One region of the Caballeronia sp. LZ043 genome, then DNA from elsewhere that is predicted to be linked to it. Evidence: predicted binding sites of a transcription regulator. Region 1 holds the regulator's gene; the other holds the start of a gene.
The links. Region 1 encodes HrcA, which represses chaperone genes, less so after heat shock. Its sites were predicted from a motif close to TTAGCACTCNNNNNNNNNGAGTGCTAA; they were not measured.

Region 1 (7,697 bases):
CAAGACCAGCGCATGCGTGGAGAATTCGGCGGTGATGTCGGCGCGCGGCTGGCCGGTGCGCACGACGCCCGCGTCGCCGCGCGCGCCGAGCGTGAGCGCGAGGGCGTCGATCAGGATGGATTTGCCGGCGCCGGTTTCGCCCGAAAAGACCGTGAAGCCGGAGTCGAACTCGATGTCGAGCGCGGCGACGATGACGAAGTCTCGAATGGAGAGGTGTCGGAGCATGGATGCTTCGCGGAAGAGGGTCTGGCGAATCGGATCAGAGAGTGGAGGTGTCCTGCGACGGATGCTCGTTCCAGTGCAGCTTCTTGCGCAGCGTCGCGTAGGTGCTGTAGCCGACCGGATGCAGCACCGGCACCGTATGCTTCGAGCGGCGGACCTCGATGGCGTCGTTGAGCTCGACGGCGGTGAAGGACTGCATGTCGAAATTCACGTTCACGTCCCGGCCGCCGATGATCTGGATGGTGACCTTGGAGTCGTCGGGCAGCACGATCGGACGATTCGACAGCGAGTGCGGCGCGATCGGCACGAGCACGAAGCCTTGCAGCTGCGGATGCAGGATCGGCCCCGCCGACGACAGCGCGTAGGCGGTCGAGCCGGTGGGCGTGGCGACGATCAGGCCGTCCGAACGCTGGTTGTACATGAAGTGCCCGTCCACCGAGACGCGCAATTCGGCCATGCCGGAGAAGCCGCTGCGATTCACCACGACGTCATTGAAGGCGAGCGCGTGATAGATGGGTTTCTCGTTGCGTACGATGCGCGCTTCGAGCAGGGTGCGTTCCTCGCGCTCGAACTGCCCGGCCAGCATTTGCGGGATGATCTCGCTCATTTCCTTGAGCGGAATGTCCGTGATGAAGCCGAGGCGTCCGTGATTCACGCCGATGAGCGGCGTCCTGTACGGCGCGAGCTGCCGGCCGATGCCAAGCATGGTGCCGTCGCCGCCGAGCACGATGGCGACGTCCGCGCGGGCGCCCATCTCGGCGATGGAGAGCGCCGGGAATTCCGTCACGCCGACCTCCTTCGCGGTGCCCGCCTCGAACACGACCTCGAAGCCTTGCTGCGCGAGGACATCGGCGAGCGCTCGCAGCGGCGGCTCGATGCCTGGCGTATTGGGGCGCCCGACGAGGGCGACCGTCTTGAATTGACCGATTTCCATGCCGGCATTACACCATAGTCAGTGAGCGAAAAGAACCGTGGGTCCCGCGCCGCAAGCGCTCGCACACGTCGGGGCGAAACGCGCGCCGGCATGCCCATTGTTTCTCGCTAGAATGGAGCGGACGTTGAACGCGATGCGGCGCGCTGCAACGCGAGGCAACGTGACGCAGCGTGAGAATCGTGGAACGCCAGACCCACCCCAACTCTACCCATGAGCCGCGGCGCGCCGCCACCTGCCCCATTGAGCTAAAATCCGGCCATGCTAGACCCACGTGCACAAACCCTCCTCAAGACGCTGATCGAGCGCTACATCGCCGAAGGTCAGCCGGTCGGTTCGCGCACGTTATCACGGCACTCCGGCCTGGAGCTGAGCCCCGCAACAATCCGCAATGTGATGTCCGACCTCGAGGACCTGGGCCTCGTGGCGAGTCCGCATACCTCGGCGGGACGCATTCCGACACCGCGCGGCTACCGCCTGTTCGTCGACACGATGCTGACTGTGGAAGCGCCGCAAGACGAAGCGATGACAACCGCGGTGAAGACCCGCTTGCAGGGCGAGGAACCGCAGAAGATCGTCGCGGCCGCGGCGAGCGTGCTGTCCAGCCTGTCTTCGTTCGCGGGTGTCGTACTGACGCCGCGCCGCAGCCACATGTTCAAGCAGATCGAGTTCATGCGGCTGTCGGACAAACGCATTCTGCTCATCATCGTCACGCCTGAGGGCGACGTGCAGAATCGCATGATGGCGACCCAGCGCGATTACTCGCCGTCCCAGCTCACGGAAGCCTCCAACTACATCAACGCGCATTTCGCGGGCCTGTCCTTCGACGAGGTGCGCCGCCGCCTGCGCGAGGAAATCGACCAGCTGCGCGGCGACATGACCACGCTGATGCAGGCCGCCGTGGTGGCGACCACCACCGAGACGGACCCGATGGACACCGTGCTCATTTCCGGCGAGCGCAACCTGCTGGAAGTGGCCGACCTCTCCTCCGACATGGCGCGGCTGCGCAAGCTCTTCGACCTGTTCGACCAGAAGACCTCGCTGCTGCAACTGCTCGATGTGTCCAGCCACGCGCAGGGCGTGCAGATCTTCATTGGCGGCGAGTCGAACCTGGTGCCCATCGAGGAAATGAGCGTGGTTACCGCGCCGTACGAAGTGAACGGGAAGATCGTGGGCACGCTCGGCGTGATTGGCCCGACGCGCATGGCCTACAACCGTGTGATTCCGATCGTGGATATCACCGCGCGGCTGCTCTCGATGTCGCTCAGTCATCAGTGACGTCCTCGTTGCGCTCATCTTGACGGGTGTCGACGGGCGGCGCTACTCGGCCATTCGGCCGATGATGCGGCCGAAAGCGCGCCGCTATAATGGTCCTCACCTTTCAGCCACCGCCTCCGGCCCGCCTGCCCTATGCGTTTCGACCTCGAGTTGCCCTCGCAGCCCAGCGCTTCTCATCGCGTCGCGGTGCTGCTGATCAATCTCGGCACGCCGGACGCGCCCACGCCGCGGGCCGTGCGCAAGTATCTGGCGCAGTTCCTGTCGGACCCGCGCGTGGTGGAGATTCCGTCGCTGGTCTGGCAATTCATCCTGCGGCTATTGATCCTGCCGCTGCGCGGGCGCGCCTCGGCCCGCAAATATGCGCAGGTGTGGATGCCGGAAGGTTCGCCACTGCGGGTGCATACCGAGAAGCAGGTGGAAGGATTGCGGCGGCTGTTCGCGGCGAACGACTATCGCGTGATCGTGGACTATGCCATGCGCTACGGCACACCCGGCATCGGCGCCATGCTGAATCAGCTCAAGCTCGAAGGCGCGGAGCGCATCCTGCTGCTGCCCATGTATCCGCAGTATTCGTCCTCCACCACGGCCACCGCCTTCGACGACGCCTTTACCGCCCTGAAGCGCGTGCGCAATCAGCCCGAGATCCGCACGGTGCGCCATTACGCGGATCATCCCGCGTATATCGCCGCGCTCGCCGAGCAGGTGCGCGACTACTGGCGGCATCACGGCGCGCCGGATTTCGCGGCCGGCGACAAACTGGTGCTGAGCTTCCACGGCGTGCCCAAGCGCACCATGGATCTCGGCGATCCGTATCACGACCAGTGCCAGCAGACCGGCTCGCTGCTCACCGCCGCGCTTGGGCTCACGCCGGTCGAGTGCCGCGTGACCTTCCAGTCGCGCTTCGGCCGCGCGGAGTGGCTGCAGCCCTACACCGCGCCCACGCTCGCGGAACTGGGCGCGGGCGGCGTGACGCGCGTCGACGTGTTTTGCCCCGGTTTCACGGCGGATTGTCTGGAGACCATCGAGGAAATCGGCATCGAGGTGCGCGACGAGTTCCTGAAGGCCGGCGGCAAGCACTTTCACCGGATTCCCTGCCTGAACGCGTCGCCTGCGTGGATCAAGGGCATCGGCGAAATCGCGGCGCAGCATCTGCAAGGGTGGCCCGTGCAGGCGCCGCAGCCGCTCAGCGCGGTCGCGTGAATCCGGCTTCAACCAGCATGCAGCGATGAACTACAAGATTTCGACGGATCGCGGCGGGCGCCTGCGCATCGACAAATGGCTGTGGGCGGCGCGCTTCTTCAAGACGCGTTCGCTCGCGAGCGACGCGGTGGAGAAGGGCCGCGTGAAGATCGGCGGCGCGGGCGTGAAGCCTTCGAAGGAAGTGCGCGTGGGCGATCTCGTCGAGATCGATATCGAGCGCATTGTCTGGCGGGTCGAGGTGCTGGGCGTGTGCGACGTGCGCGGGCCGGCCAGCGTGGCGCAGACGCTCTATGCCGAGACGGAGGACGGACGCGCGCAACGCATGGCCGAAGCCGAACGGCGCCGGACCTTCCGCGAGCCGGCCGCGCAGCTGCAGGGCAGGCCGACGAAGCGCGACCGGCGCGTCATCGACAAACTTTCTGGTTCGGATTGAAGTAGCGTTCCATGGTGGCGTGAACGCCGCCGTATTCGGTGGTGCGGTCGGTGACCGCGCCTGACATGCAGATGGTGGTGGTGCCCGCGACGAGTACCAGGGCGACCACCGCGATAGCAAAGGTCAGTTTCATGGTACCCCCGGTAATGGGTTTCCCCGGCCACGAGGCGCATGCAGGTGCATGCGGGCGCTACGGGGCAGGGTCAGGAAACGGGCAAAGGCTGAAGCGGGTTTGAAGCATTCGGAGGATTAGGGTTAACGTGCGTCCTGCGGGTGCTTCTCTGGAGTGTAGGAGACCGGGGGCTTTCCCTCAATCTCATTCTGCGCGGTGCGGCAAAACGCGCGTTACCGCTCGTTTCAGGCGTCAGCGCTTCGTCTGCACGCTGAAAATCGTCCGAAAAGTTCGCCGTCACGGCTTGAAAATGTCCGTGATGCCCCAACTTCCGCAGCTAGTGCGGAAAACAGCGCCAATGCCCTGTTTTCTCATCCGATTCAACTCACAGCAATACACATTCAGCGACATGGAAAACACGCAAGAGAATTCAGCGAGCCAGAACCCCACGCCCGCCGACGAAACCGCGCGCCAGGCCGCCGATGCCACTCCTGGCCAGGCCGCAGCCGAAACGGCGCAGTCCGCGCAGCCCAACGCAGCGTCTGCCGCGCCGGACGCGGCCGATGCCGCGCTCGCCGAGGCGCAGGCCACCATCGTCGCGCTGAAAGAAGACTTTCTGCGCGCGAAGGCAGAGACGGAAAACGTCCGCCGCCGCAGCCAGGAAGATGTGTCGAAGGCGCATAAATTCGCGATCGAAAGCTTCGCGGAGAACCTGCTCCCGGTGCTGGACAGCCTGGAAGCCGCGCTGGCCGACCAGTCGAGCGACCTCGCCAAGGTGCGCGAGGGCGTCGAACTGACGCTCAAGCAGCTCACGGGCGCCCTCGAAAAGGGCCGTGTCGTGGCGTTGAACCCAGTGGGCGAGAAGTTCGATCCGCATCGTCATCAGGCCATTTCGATGGTGCCCGCCGAGCAGGATGCCAACACGGTCGTTTCGGTGCTGCAGAAAGGCTACGTCATTGCCGACCGCGTGTTGCGTCCGGCGCTCGTGACTGTCGCAGCTCCGAAGTAAGGCGCTCGAGCGAACCAGCCGGTGCGTAGCCGGCCGCTTCGCAAAAAAACTATAGACCGCATCGGTTTCAGGGTCTTGAAATCGAAACTGGCGCACTTATCTTGCGTACAGGTATGAATTTTGGGTGTTCGGCCCGGTAAATCGGCGAATGAGTCGGCGGATCCGCCGGCATCGGGCGATCCAACTCGCCGCCGCAACGCCACTGCGATCAAAGCTAGGAGAGGATAAAAAATGGGCAAAATCATCGGTATCGACCTCGGCACCACGAATTCGTGCGTGGCGCTGATGGAAGGCAATCAGGTCAAGGTCATCGAGAACTCGGAAGGCGCGCGCACCACGCCGTCGATCATCGCGTATCTCGACGACAACGAAATTCTCGTCGGCGCGCCGGCGAAGCGTCAGTCGGTCACCAACCCGCGCAACACGCTGTACGCGGTCAAGCGCCTGATCGGACGCCGTTTCGAAGAGAAGGAAGTGCAGAAGGACATCAACCTGATGCCCTACAAGATTGTCAAGCACGACAACGGCGACGCATGGGTCGAGGCGCACGGCAAGAACCTCGCGCCGTCGCAGGTGTCCGCGGAAGTGCTGCGCAAGATGAAGAAGACCGCTGAAGACTACCTCGGCGAGCCGGTGACGGAAGCCGTCATCACGGTTCCGGCGTACTTCAACGACAGCCAGCGTCAGGCTACCAAGGACGCGGGCCGCATCGCCGGCCTGGAAGTCAAGCGCATCATCAACGAACCGACGGCAGCCGCGCTCGCCTTCGGTCTCGACAAGGCCGAAAAGGGCGACCGCAAGATCGCCGTGTTCGACCTGGGCGGCGGCACGTTCGACATCTCGATCATCGAAATCGCGGACGTGGATGGCGAGAAGCAGTTCGAAGTGCTCTCCACCAACGGCGACACGTTCCTCGGCGGTGAAGACTTCGACCAGCGCATCATCGACTACATCATCGGCGAGTTCAAGAAAGAGCAGGGCGTCGACCTCTCGAAGGACGTGCTCGCGCTGCAGCGCCTGAAGGAAGCGGCTGAAAAGGCCAAGATCGAACTGTCGTCCACGGCGCAGACCGACATCAATCTGCCGTACATCACGGCAGACGCGTCGGGTCCGAAGCACTTGAACCTCAAGTTCACCCGCGCGAAGCTCGAAGCGCTCGTCGAAGAGCTGATCGAGCGCACGATTGAACCGTGCCGCATCGCCATCAAGGATGCGGGCGTGAAGGTCGGCGAAATCGACGACGTGATCCTGGTCGGCGGCATGACGCGCATGCCGAAGGTGCAGGAAAAGGTGAAGGAGTTCTTCGGCAAGGATCCGCGCCGTGACGTGAACCCGGATGAAGCCGTGGCGGTTGGCGCTGCGATTCAAGGCCAGGTGCTGTCGGGCGACCGCAAGGACGTGCTGCTGCTCGACGTCACGCCGCTTTCGCTGGGCATCGAAACGCTCGGCGGCGTCATGACGAAGATGATCAACAAGAACACCACGATCCCGACGAAGCACGCGCAAGTGTATTCGACGGCGGATGACAACCAGGGCGCCGTGACCATCAAGGTGTTCCAGGGCGAGCGTGAAATGGCCGCGGGCAACAAGCTGCTCGGCGAATTCAATCTTGAAGGCATCCCGCCGGCGCCGCGCGGCACGCCGCAGATCGAAGTGACCTTCGACATCGACGCAAACGGCATCTTGCACGTCGGTGCGAAGGACAAGGCAACCGGCAAGGAAAACAAGATCACCATCAAGGCGAACTCGGGCTTGACGGACGCCGAAATCGACAAGATGGTGAAGGACGCCGAAGCCAACGCCGACGAAGACCGCAAGCTGCGTGAACTTGCCGACGTTCGCAACCAGGGCGACGCGCTGGTCCACAGCACGAAGAAGGCCGTTGCCGAATACGGCGACAAGGTGGACGCGTCGGAGAAGGAAAAGATCGAAGCCGCGTTGAAGGACCTTGAAGATGCGCTGAAGGACAGCGCAAGCGACAAGGCCGCGCTCGAGGCGAAGGTCGAGGCGCTGGCTACGGCATCGCAGAAGCTCGGCGAAAAGATGTACGCCGACATGCAGGCGCAGCAAGGCGCCGCAGGTGCGGCAGCGGGAGCGGCGGGTGCAGCGGGCGCGTCGGCGGAGGCTGGCGCGAGCCAGCAGCACGATGACGTCGTCGACGCCGACTTCAAGGAAGTCAAGAAGGACTAAGCCGCAAGGGCGCGTGGATGGCAACGTCCCGCGCCCGCGTCGGTTTGACCGGGACGCGGGACGCGTCTGACGTGTAACGCGCCTGGCGGGCCTTGCGGCTCCCCGGGCACGTTGTTTTTTCAGCGTGTCATGCTCGAGGCCTCATTCGGCGCGTTCGGGCACGGCGCGAAAGTTTCAAAGCGCGGGCCTGGCGGTCCGGGCATCTGACAGGAACTGCCGCTTCAGCGCGGCGGCATTGAACCGATATGGCGAAACGGGATTACTACGAGGTTCTGGGCGTCGCGAAAAACGCGAGCGACGACGAGATCAAGAAGGCATATCG
Region 2 (7,697 bases), 180 kb from region 1:
CGTCGGCCTGCTGCGCACCGAACTGCTGTTCATCCATCGCCAGTCGGCGCCCACCGCCACTGAGCACGCGGAGAGCTACCAAGGAATCGTCGACGCCTTGCAGGGCCGCACGGCCATCATCCGCACGCTGGACGTAGGCGCGGACAAGGAAGTCGACTACCTGACGCTGCCGCCTGAGGAAAATCCGGCGCTGGGCCTGCGCGGCATCCGGCTCGCACAAGTGCGCCCCGATCTGCTCGACGACCAGCTGCGCGGCCTGCTGGCCGTCAAGCCGGCGAGCGCGGTGCGCATTCTCCTGCCGATGGTCACCGATTCCGGCGAGCTTCAGCGCCTACGCGCGCGCATCGACGAACTGGCGCGCGAAGCGGGACGCACGGAGCCGGTGGAAGTGGGCGTGATGATCGAGGTGCCGTCGGCGGCGCTGCTCGCCGACCAGCTCGCGAAATACGCGGACTTCCTCTCCATCGGCACCAACGATCTGACCCAGTACACGCTCGCGATGGACCGCTGCCAGCCCGATCTCGCCGCGCAGTCGGACGGTCTGCATCCGGCTGTCCTGCGCCTCATCAAGACGGCGGTGCAGGGCGCGGAGAAGCACGGCAAGTGGGTCGGCGTGTGCGGTGCGCTCGGCGGCGATCCGGTTGCGGCGCCCTTGCTCGTCGGCCTCGGCGTGACCGAACTGTCGGTCGATCCGGTGTCGGTGCCCGGCATCAAGGCGCGGGTGCGCAATCTCGACTATCAGCTTTGCCGTCAGCGCGCCGAGGATTGCCTCGCGCTCGAATCGGCACAGGCAGTAAGAGCGGCAAGCCGCGAGATCTGGCCGCAGGACTGATCGTCCCCCGCGGTCCGTCGCGCGCAAGCCATTTTTGGCCATCCCCGAAGCAGTAACGACAAGACCTATATTTTTGGAGAACCCGATGGACGCCAACCCGTTTGCGAAAATGCAGCGACTAGGTCGCGCGCTGATGCTGCCGATCGCCGTGCTACCGGTGGCCGGCCTGCTTCTGCGGCTCGGCCAGCCCGATGTCTTCAACATCAAGATGATCGCCGACGCCGGTGACGCCATCTTCACGAATCTGCCGCTGCTGTTCGCCATCGGCGTGGCGGTGGGTTTCGCGAAGGACAACAACGGCACGGCGGGCCTGGCCGGTGCGATCGGCTATCTGATCGAGATCGCCGTGATGAAGGACATCAACGACAAGCTCAACATGGGCGTGCTGTCGGGGATCATCGCCGGGATGGTGGCCGGCTATCTGTATAACAAGTACAAGGACATCAAGCTCCCCGAGTACCTGGCGTTCTTCGGCGGCAAGCGCTTCGTGCCGATTGTCACGGGCGTCGCCTGCCTGATACTCGGCATCGTGTTCGGCTATGTCTGGCAGCCGGTGCAGGCGGCCATCGACAGCGCGGGCAACTGGCTCACGACGGCCGGCGCGCTCGGCACCTTCGTGTTCGGCGTGCTGAACCGGATCCTGCTCGTCACGGGCCTGCATCACATCATCAATTCGCTGGCCTGGTTCGTGTTCGGTTCGTTCACCCCGCCCGACGGCGGGGCGATCGTGCATGGCGACCTGCATCGTTTCTTCGCCGGCGACAAGACCGCGGGCGGCTTCATGACCGGCTTCTTCCCGATCATGATGTTCGGCCTGCCGGCCGCGTGCCTCGCGATGTTCCACGAAGCGCCGAAGGAGCGCCGCGCGGTGGTGGGCGGCCTGTTGTTCTCGATGGCCCTGACCGCGTTCCTGACCGGCGTGACCGAGCCGATTGAATACAGCTTCATGTTTCTGGCGCCGGTGCTGTACGGCATCCACGCCGTGCTGACGGGGCTGTCGCTTGCGATCTGCTCCGCGCTCGGCATCCATCTGGGCTTCACGTTCTCGGCGGGCGCGATCGACTACGTGCTGAACTACGGGCTGTCGCAGCGCGGCTGGCTGGCGCTCGTGATCGGCGTGATCTATTTCGTCATCTACTACGGGCTGTTCCGCTTCTTCATCCGCCGCTTCAACATGGCGACGCCGGGCCGTGAGCCGGCCACGACCGACGCTGAAACCGATGCCACGCAAACGGTGGAAGGCGGCCTGATTCCGCCGCTGCCGGGCACGGTGGCCGCGTCGGCCGCGAGCTCGCGTGCCGCGAAGTACATTGCCGCGCTGGGCGGTGCGTCGAACCTGACGCTCGTCGATGCCTGCACGACGCGCCTGCGTCTCTCGGTCGTGAACTCGGAGAAGGTCTCGGAAGCGCAGTTGAAGACGATTGGCGCGCGTGGCGTGCTCAAGCGCGGCGCGACCAACGTACAGGTCATCATCGGGCCGGAAGCGGATCTCATCGCCGATGAAATCCGCGGTGAACTGGAGCATTCGTCGGAGCGCGGCGCGACGCCGGCATCGTCGGCGCCGGCGCAACCGGCGGCGGCTGTTGCGGCATCGGCCACGGCTACGGCTACCGCGACTTCCGGCGATCAAACCGCCGGCCCGCTCGATCCCGATCCGCTGCGCTGGCTCGCGGTGTTCGGCGGCGCGACCAATGTGGCCTCGCTCGATGCCGTCGCGGCGACGCGCCTGCGTGTGGTCGTGCGCGATCCTTCGTCGGTGGATCGGCAGCGGCTGTCGGCGCTGGATGTGGCGTGGGTGTCGGCGGATACGTTCCACATTGTCGTGGGCGCGGCGGCGCAGCGTTATGCCGCGCAGATGTCGACGCGTCTGTCGAACAATGGCGGCGGCGCGGCGCCCCTGCCGGCGTGATGCGGTGATGGAGCTGTCGTAACGTAACGGCGCCTGCGGGCGCCGTTACTTATGCTGCATTCGGAGCAAGAAAAAAGAAAAGGCCGGCCGTCTTGCGACGGCCGGCCTTGCAGTTTCTGCTTAAGGCATAGTCAGGCGTTACGCGTAGTCGTGCAGCGCGGAACGCATCTTCTTCATGGCGCTGGCCTCGATCTGGCGAATGCGCTCCGCCGAGACGCCGAATTCATCGGCCAGTTCGTGCAGCGTCTTGCCGCCCGAGCCGTCGTCCTGCACGTCGAGCCAGCGCGCCTCGATGATGCGGCGGCTGCGCTCGTCGAGCGACTCCAGCGCGTCGGCCAGGCCGTCGCTTTGCAGCTTGTCGAACTGGCGCGCGGCGATCACGTTGGTCGGCTCGTTGTGCGAGTCAGCCAGATAGGCGATGGGCGCGAACGCTTCCTCGCCGTCTTCCACCTGGCCTTCGAGCGCAATGTCGCCGCCCGACAGACGCGTTTCCATCTCCGCAACTTCCTCGCGCTTCACGTTCAGTTCGCTCGCGAGGCCTTCGATCTCGTCCGGCGTGAATGCCGCATGGCTGGTCTTGTGGCTGCGAAGATTGAAGAACAGCTTGCGCTGGGCCTTCGTGGTTGCGACCTTGACCATGCGCCAGTTGCGCAGAATGTATTCGTGGATCTCGGCCTTGATCCAGTGCATGGCGTACGACACCAGGCGCACGTTTTGCTCCGGGTCGAAACGCTTCACGGCTTTCATCAGACCGATGTTGCCTTCCTGGATCAGGTCCGCGTGCGGCAGGCCGTAGCCAAGATAGTTGCGGGCGATCGACACGACCAGCCGCAAGTGCGAAAGCACCAACTGGCGCGCGGCGTTCAGGTTGCCCTGTTCGCGGAATTCAGTGGCGTACTGACGTTCCTCTGCTTGCGACAGCATCGGAATACGGTTCACTGCTTGTATGTAGGAATCGATGTTGCCGATCTGGCCGGTCAACATCGACGACTGTGCGTACGTCAGCGCGCCTGCCGAAGATGCCTTGGCAGGTGCCGAGCTCAGTACATTCGGAAGGGTCATCGCATTGGACACGCTCATAAGCTCCTTAATCAACAATTGCTGGTTGCCTTGGCCTTCTGTTGAATCCAGCCGCGACAAGTCAAGCACGATATTAGCACTCCGGTTCAACGAGTGCTAAGTGTTAGAGGGGAGGGATATGCGGGAGTTCCCACAAATGCTATCAGAGTTGCGGGTTTAATAGGACAGACTGTTGCGGCGTACAAGGTCAGACTTACCGATATGGGGGGCAGTGTCGAATGTATTTCCAGTTTGAACCTGGCAGACGAAAGATAATTCAACGAAAAGTGTAAGGCAGCAGCAAATCCTGCAATTGTTTTAAAAGGTCTCTAGAATCCGCCAGACGACTGTCGTCTCGTGAACCCGCCTGTCATCGGAGCATATGGGGTGCCCATGCATAAAAAAAAGAGTTCCTGGCTGAGTCCGCTGTCCCGTCTGGCAGTCTGCGCCGCATTCGGCCTGGCCTCGGCTGCCGCGCATGCTGACCGGTTCGGCGTGCAGTTTGCCGGCGGCGTCGCGGATCGCGACATCAAAAAAGCCGATCTCGGCCTGGTCTGGGATCCCGGCCTCACCTGGTGGGAAATCGGCGGCTTCCATTTTACGGTCGTCGGGGAGGGCCACGTGTCGTACTGGCATACCACTGAAGACAATGCCGTGCACCCGAACATCTGGGAATTCGGTCTGACGCCGGTGCTGCGTTTCGTGAAGAGCTCGGGCTATTTCCGGCCGTTCATCGAGGCGGGCGTGGGCGTGCGGCTGCTGTCGCACACGCGGATCACGCAGGACTTCACGGTGTCCACCGCGTTCCAGTTCGCCGACATGGTCGGCGTCGGCATGATCTTCGGCGAGAAGCAGAACTATCAGGCGGGCTTCCGCTTCCAGCATCTCTCGAACGCCAGTATCAAAGAGCCGAATCCTGGTATAAATTTCAGCCAGCTCTATCTGCAATACAACTTCTGACGAGGCGCCGGCGCAGCGGTTCCTCGACTCAAGAGGACCGACAGATGCCGGCGAAAACCATTGAGGCCATCCGCGGCCTCGAGCGCGACCGCTTCCGGGCCATGGTCGAAGGCGACGGCCCGGCGCTCGACGCGCTGCTGGCCGAGAACGTCTGCTATGTCCACACCAACGGCAAGCGCGAAACCAAGCGCCAGTTCATCGACGCGATCACCGCGGGCCGGCGGCGGTATCGGCAGATCGAGATCCAGTCGCAGGACGTCTTCGCAGCAGGCCGCGACACCTGCCTGGTGTCGGGGCGGGCGCTGATCGAAATGGAATCGAAGAACGGCGCGCTGCTGTTTCCCATCGCCTACACCGCGGTCCACGTCCAGAGCGAAGGGCAGTGGCAGCTGCTGGCGCTGCAGGCAACGCGCGTTGCACTCGAATAGCTGCGCGCCGCCCCCTCCACCCGGCGTTACGCCGTCTCCACCGTCTCGTCCTGCCGTTCCACCTGTCCGACGCGCTTCGAGCGGTTCACCGCGCTCACGACCGCATCGGCGACCGCCAGCGCCGGATTCGCATGCACCGCGACGCCGAAGCGCGTCTGCCCGTCGCCGACCCGGCAGCCGACGAACGCCGCCGTATCGCCGCCCGCCGTCACGGCCGTTTCAAGCCAGTTGACGCTGGCCTCGATGCCCAGCACCGACGCGACCGTCCGCGCCCATGCATCGCCGCTCGCCGCATTCGAGGCGCTCGCCGCGCCCGGCACCGTGACGCGCTTGCCGAACACCGACAACGTCGCTGCGTCCACGCGCGACACCGGCCCGCCCGCGTCGAAATACTCGCGCTTGAAGAGTTCGCAGATCGCCTCGCCGCCGATTTCCGCGCCCGAGGCATCGGTGACCTGCTGCACGGCGTGGCTGAATTCGATCTGCACGCGGCGCGGCGGCGTAAAACCGAGGCCGCGTTCGAGCAGATAGGTCGCGCCGCCCTTGCCGGACTGGCTGTTGACGCGAATCACGGCGTCGTAGCTGCGGCCGAGATCGGCGGGATCGATCGGCAGATAGGGAATTTCCCAGACGGTGCCCGGCTCGCGCTGCGCGAAGCCCTTGCGGATGGCGTCCTGATGCGAACCCGAAAACGCGGTGAACACGAGGTCGCCGGCATACGGATGACGCGGATGCACCGGAATCTGGTTGCAGCGTTCGATCAGCCGGCGCACGGCGTCGATGTCCGAGAAATCGAGGCCCGGATCGATTCCTTGCGTGTAGAGATTGAGCGCGAGCGTCACGAGATCGACGTTGCCGGTTCGCTCGCCGTTGCCGAACAGGCAGCCTTCGACGCGGTCCGCGCCCGCCAGCACCGCAAGTTCCGCGGCGGCGACCGCCGTGCCGCGATCGTTGTGCGGATGCACCGACAACACGATGCTGTCGCGGAAGCCCATGTTGCGGTCCATCCATTCGATCTGGTCGGCGAAGACGTTGGGCGAGGCGGCTTCGACCGTGGCAGGCAGGTTCACGATCATCTTGTGATCGGGCGTCGGCCGCCACATCTGCGCGACGGCGTCGCACACCTCGCGCGCGAACGGCAGCTCGGTCATGCTGAAGGTTTCGGGCGAGTACTGATAGGTCCAGTGCGTGCCCGGCCGGGTGGCCGCGCATTCCTTGATCATGCGCGTGCCTTCGACCGCCAGCGCCTTCACCTCGTCCTTCGACTGGTTGAACACGATCTTGCGGAACGACGGCGCGATCGCGTTATAGAGATGCACGATCACCTTGCTCGCGCCTTCGACCGCCTCGAACGTCCGTTCGATGAGTTCACGCCGCGACTGCACGAGCACTTCGATGGTGACGTCGTCCGGAATGCGTTTTTCGTCGATCAGCTTGCGGACGAAATCGAAATCCGTCTGCGATGCCGAAGGGAACCCCACTTCGATTTCCTTGAACCCGATCTTCACCAGCATCTCGAAGAATTCGAGCTTGGCGGCGATGCTCATCGGCTCGATCAGCGACTGGTTGCCGTCGCGCAGGTCGGTGCTCATCCAGATGGGCGCGCGTTCGATCGTGCGATTGGGCCAGCGGCGGCCATTGAGGCGGACTTGCGGGAACGGGCGGTATTTCTCGGCGGGGCTCGGCATCATGATCGTCGACCTCTTTTCGGACGGTTTGCGTAGCGCCTGCGAGAGCGGCCGGCACCGGCGGCTGGCCGGGCACGGCGGGATGCACGAGAAACCGGGCGGCGCGCGCGTTCGCGTGGATCACCAGCGATGGTGACGCTTGCGACCAACGTGAACGTGCGCGAAGCAGCGTGCATGTGACCCTCGCGTTTCCGTTTCGCGGGATGCGCGAACGAAACACTGACGACTACAGGTGGTGACAAAGGAACTGCGGGAACGGCGAAAAACGGGCGGAGGACCGGGCGCCTTGCGACGCACGGCGCTACGTCTGGCGACTTACGCTAGACGTAGCGATAGGGGCCGCGCTAGGCGGCCCGAAATAATTCGGAGGGAGGTGTTCGGGGTGAAGCTCATGCGCTCGACTTTAAACCACCGTTGAATACCGTGTCAAATGGCGATCCCGATGAAGCCTGGCCGCTCAGGCGGTCCGGCGCACCACGTCGCTGATCACTTCCACCTGCCGAGCGACCGCCGGCGGCACCGGAATATCGCCGCGCAGCACGCATTCGGTCCAGCGCGCGGTGGTCGCCGCGTCCAGCGCTTCGGGCAGATCCACATGCGGCGCGTGCGCCTGCGAATGCTCCGGGGAGAGCAGCGTTTCGACGCGGCCGTCGTGGAACCAGTCCACCTGGACCTGACGGCGCGTGTCCGCGACCGCCTCGCCTTCCGTGCCGCGCGCCAGCAGCGCACCGCCCGCCGCGGCTTCCGGATGCGCGGTGAACAGGCCGGTAAGGCTGTCGCGATATTCCGGATGCGTGTAGTTGACGAGTCTCAGCCCCGGT

Region 2: rpoH (RNA polymerase sigma factor RpoH) is a predicted target of HrcA. The motif match lies at 3,895-3,921, and genes of this name have one in related genera.

Annotation. Positions count from the first base shown of each region.
Region 1 covers NZ_JARUXT010000001.1:381,727-389,423, forward strand. The annotation lists gene recN (DNA repair protein RecN) at 1-225, opposite strand, end outside; gene QCE64_RS01810 (NAD kinase) at 260-1,156, opposite strand; gene hrcA (heat-inducible transcriptional repressor HrcA) at 1,415-2,431, shown strand; gene hemH (ferrochelatase) at 2,564-3,631, shown strand; gene QCE64_RS01825 (RNA-binding S4 domain-containing protein) at 3,657-4,064, shown strand; gene QCE64_RS01830 (hypothetical protein) at 4,036-4,197, opposite strand; gene grpE (nucleotide exchange factor GrpE) at 4,586-5,185, shown strand; gene dnaK (molecular chaperone DnaK) at 5,417-7,375, shown strand; gene dnaJ (molecular chaperone DnaJ) at 7,621-7,697, shown strand, end outside.
Region 2 covers NZ_JARUXT010000001.1:205,793-213,489, forward strand. The annotation lists gene ptsP (phosphoenolpyruvate--protein phosphotransferase) at 1-832, shown strand, start outside; gene nagE (N-acetylglucosamine-specific PTS transporter subunit IIBC) at 918-2,741, shown strand; gene rpoH (RNA polymerase sigma factor RpoH) at 2,880-3,815, opposite strand; gene QCE64_RS01040 (acyloxyacyl hydrolase) at 4,194-4,760, shown strand; gene QCE64_RS01045 (nuclear transport factor 2 family protein) at 4,805-5,188, shown strand; gene leuA (2-isopropylmalate synthase) at 5,215-6,879, opposite strand; gene ybiB (DNA-binding protein YbiB) at 7,334-7,697, opposite strand, start outside.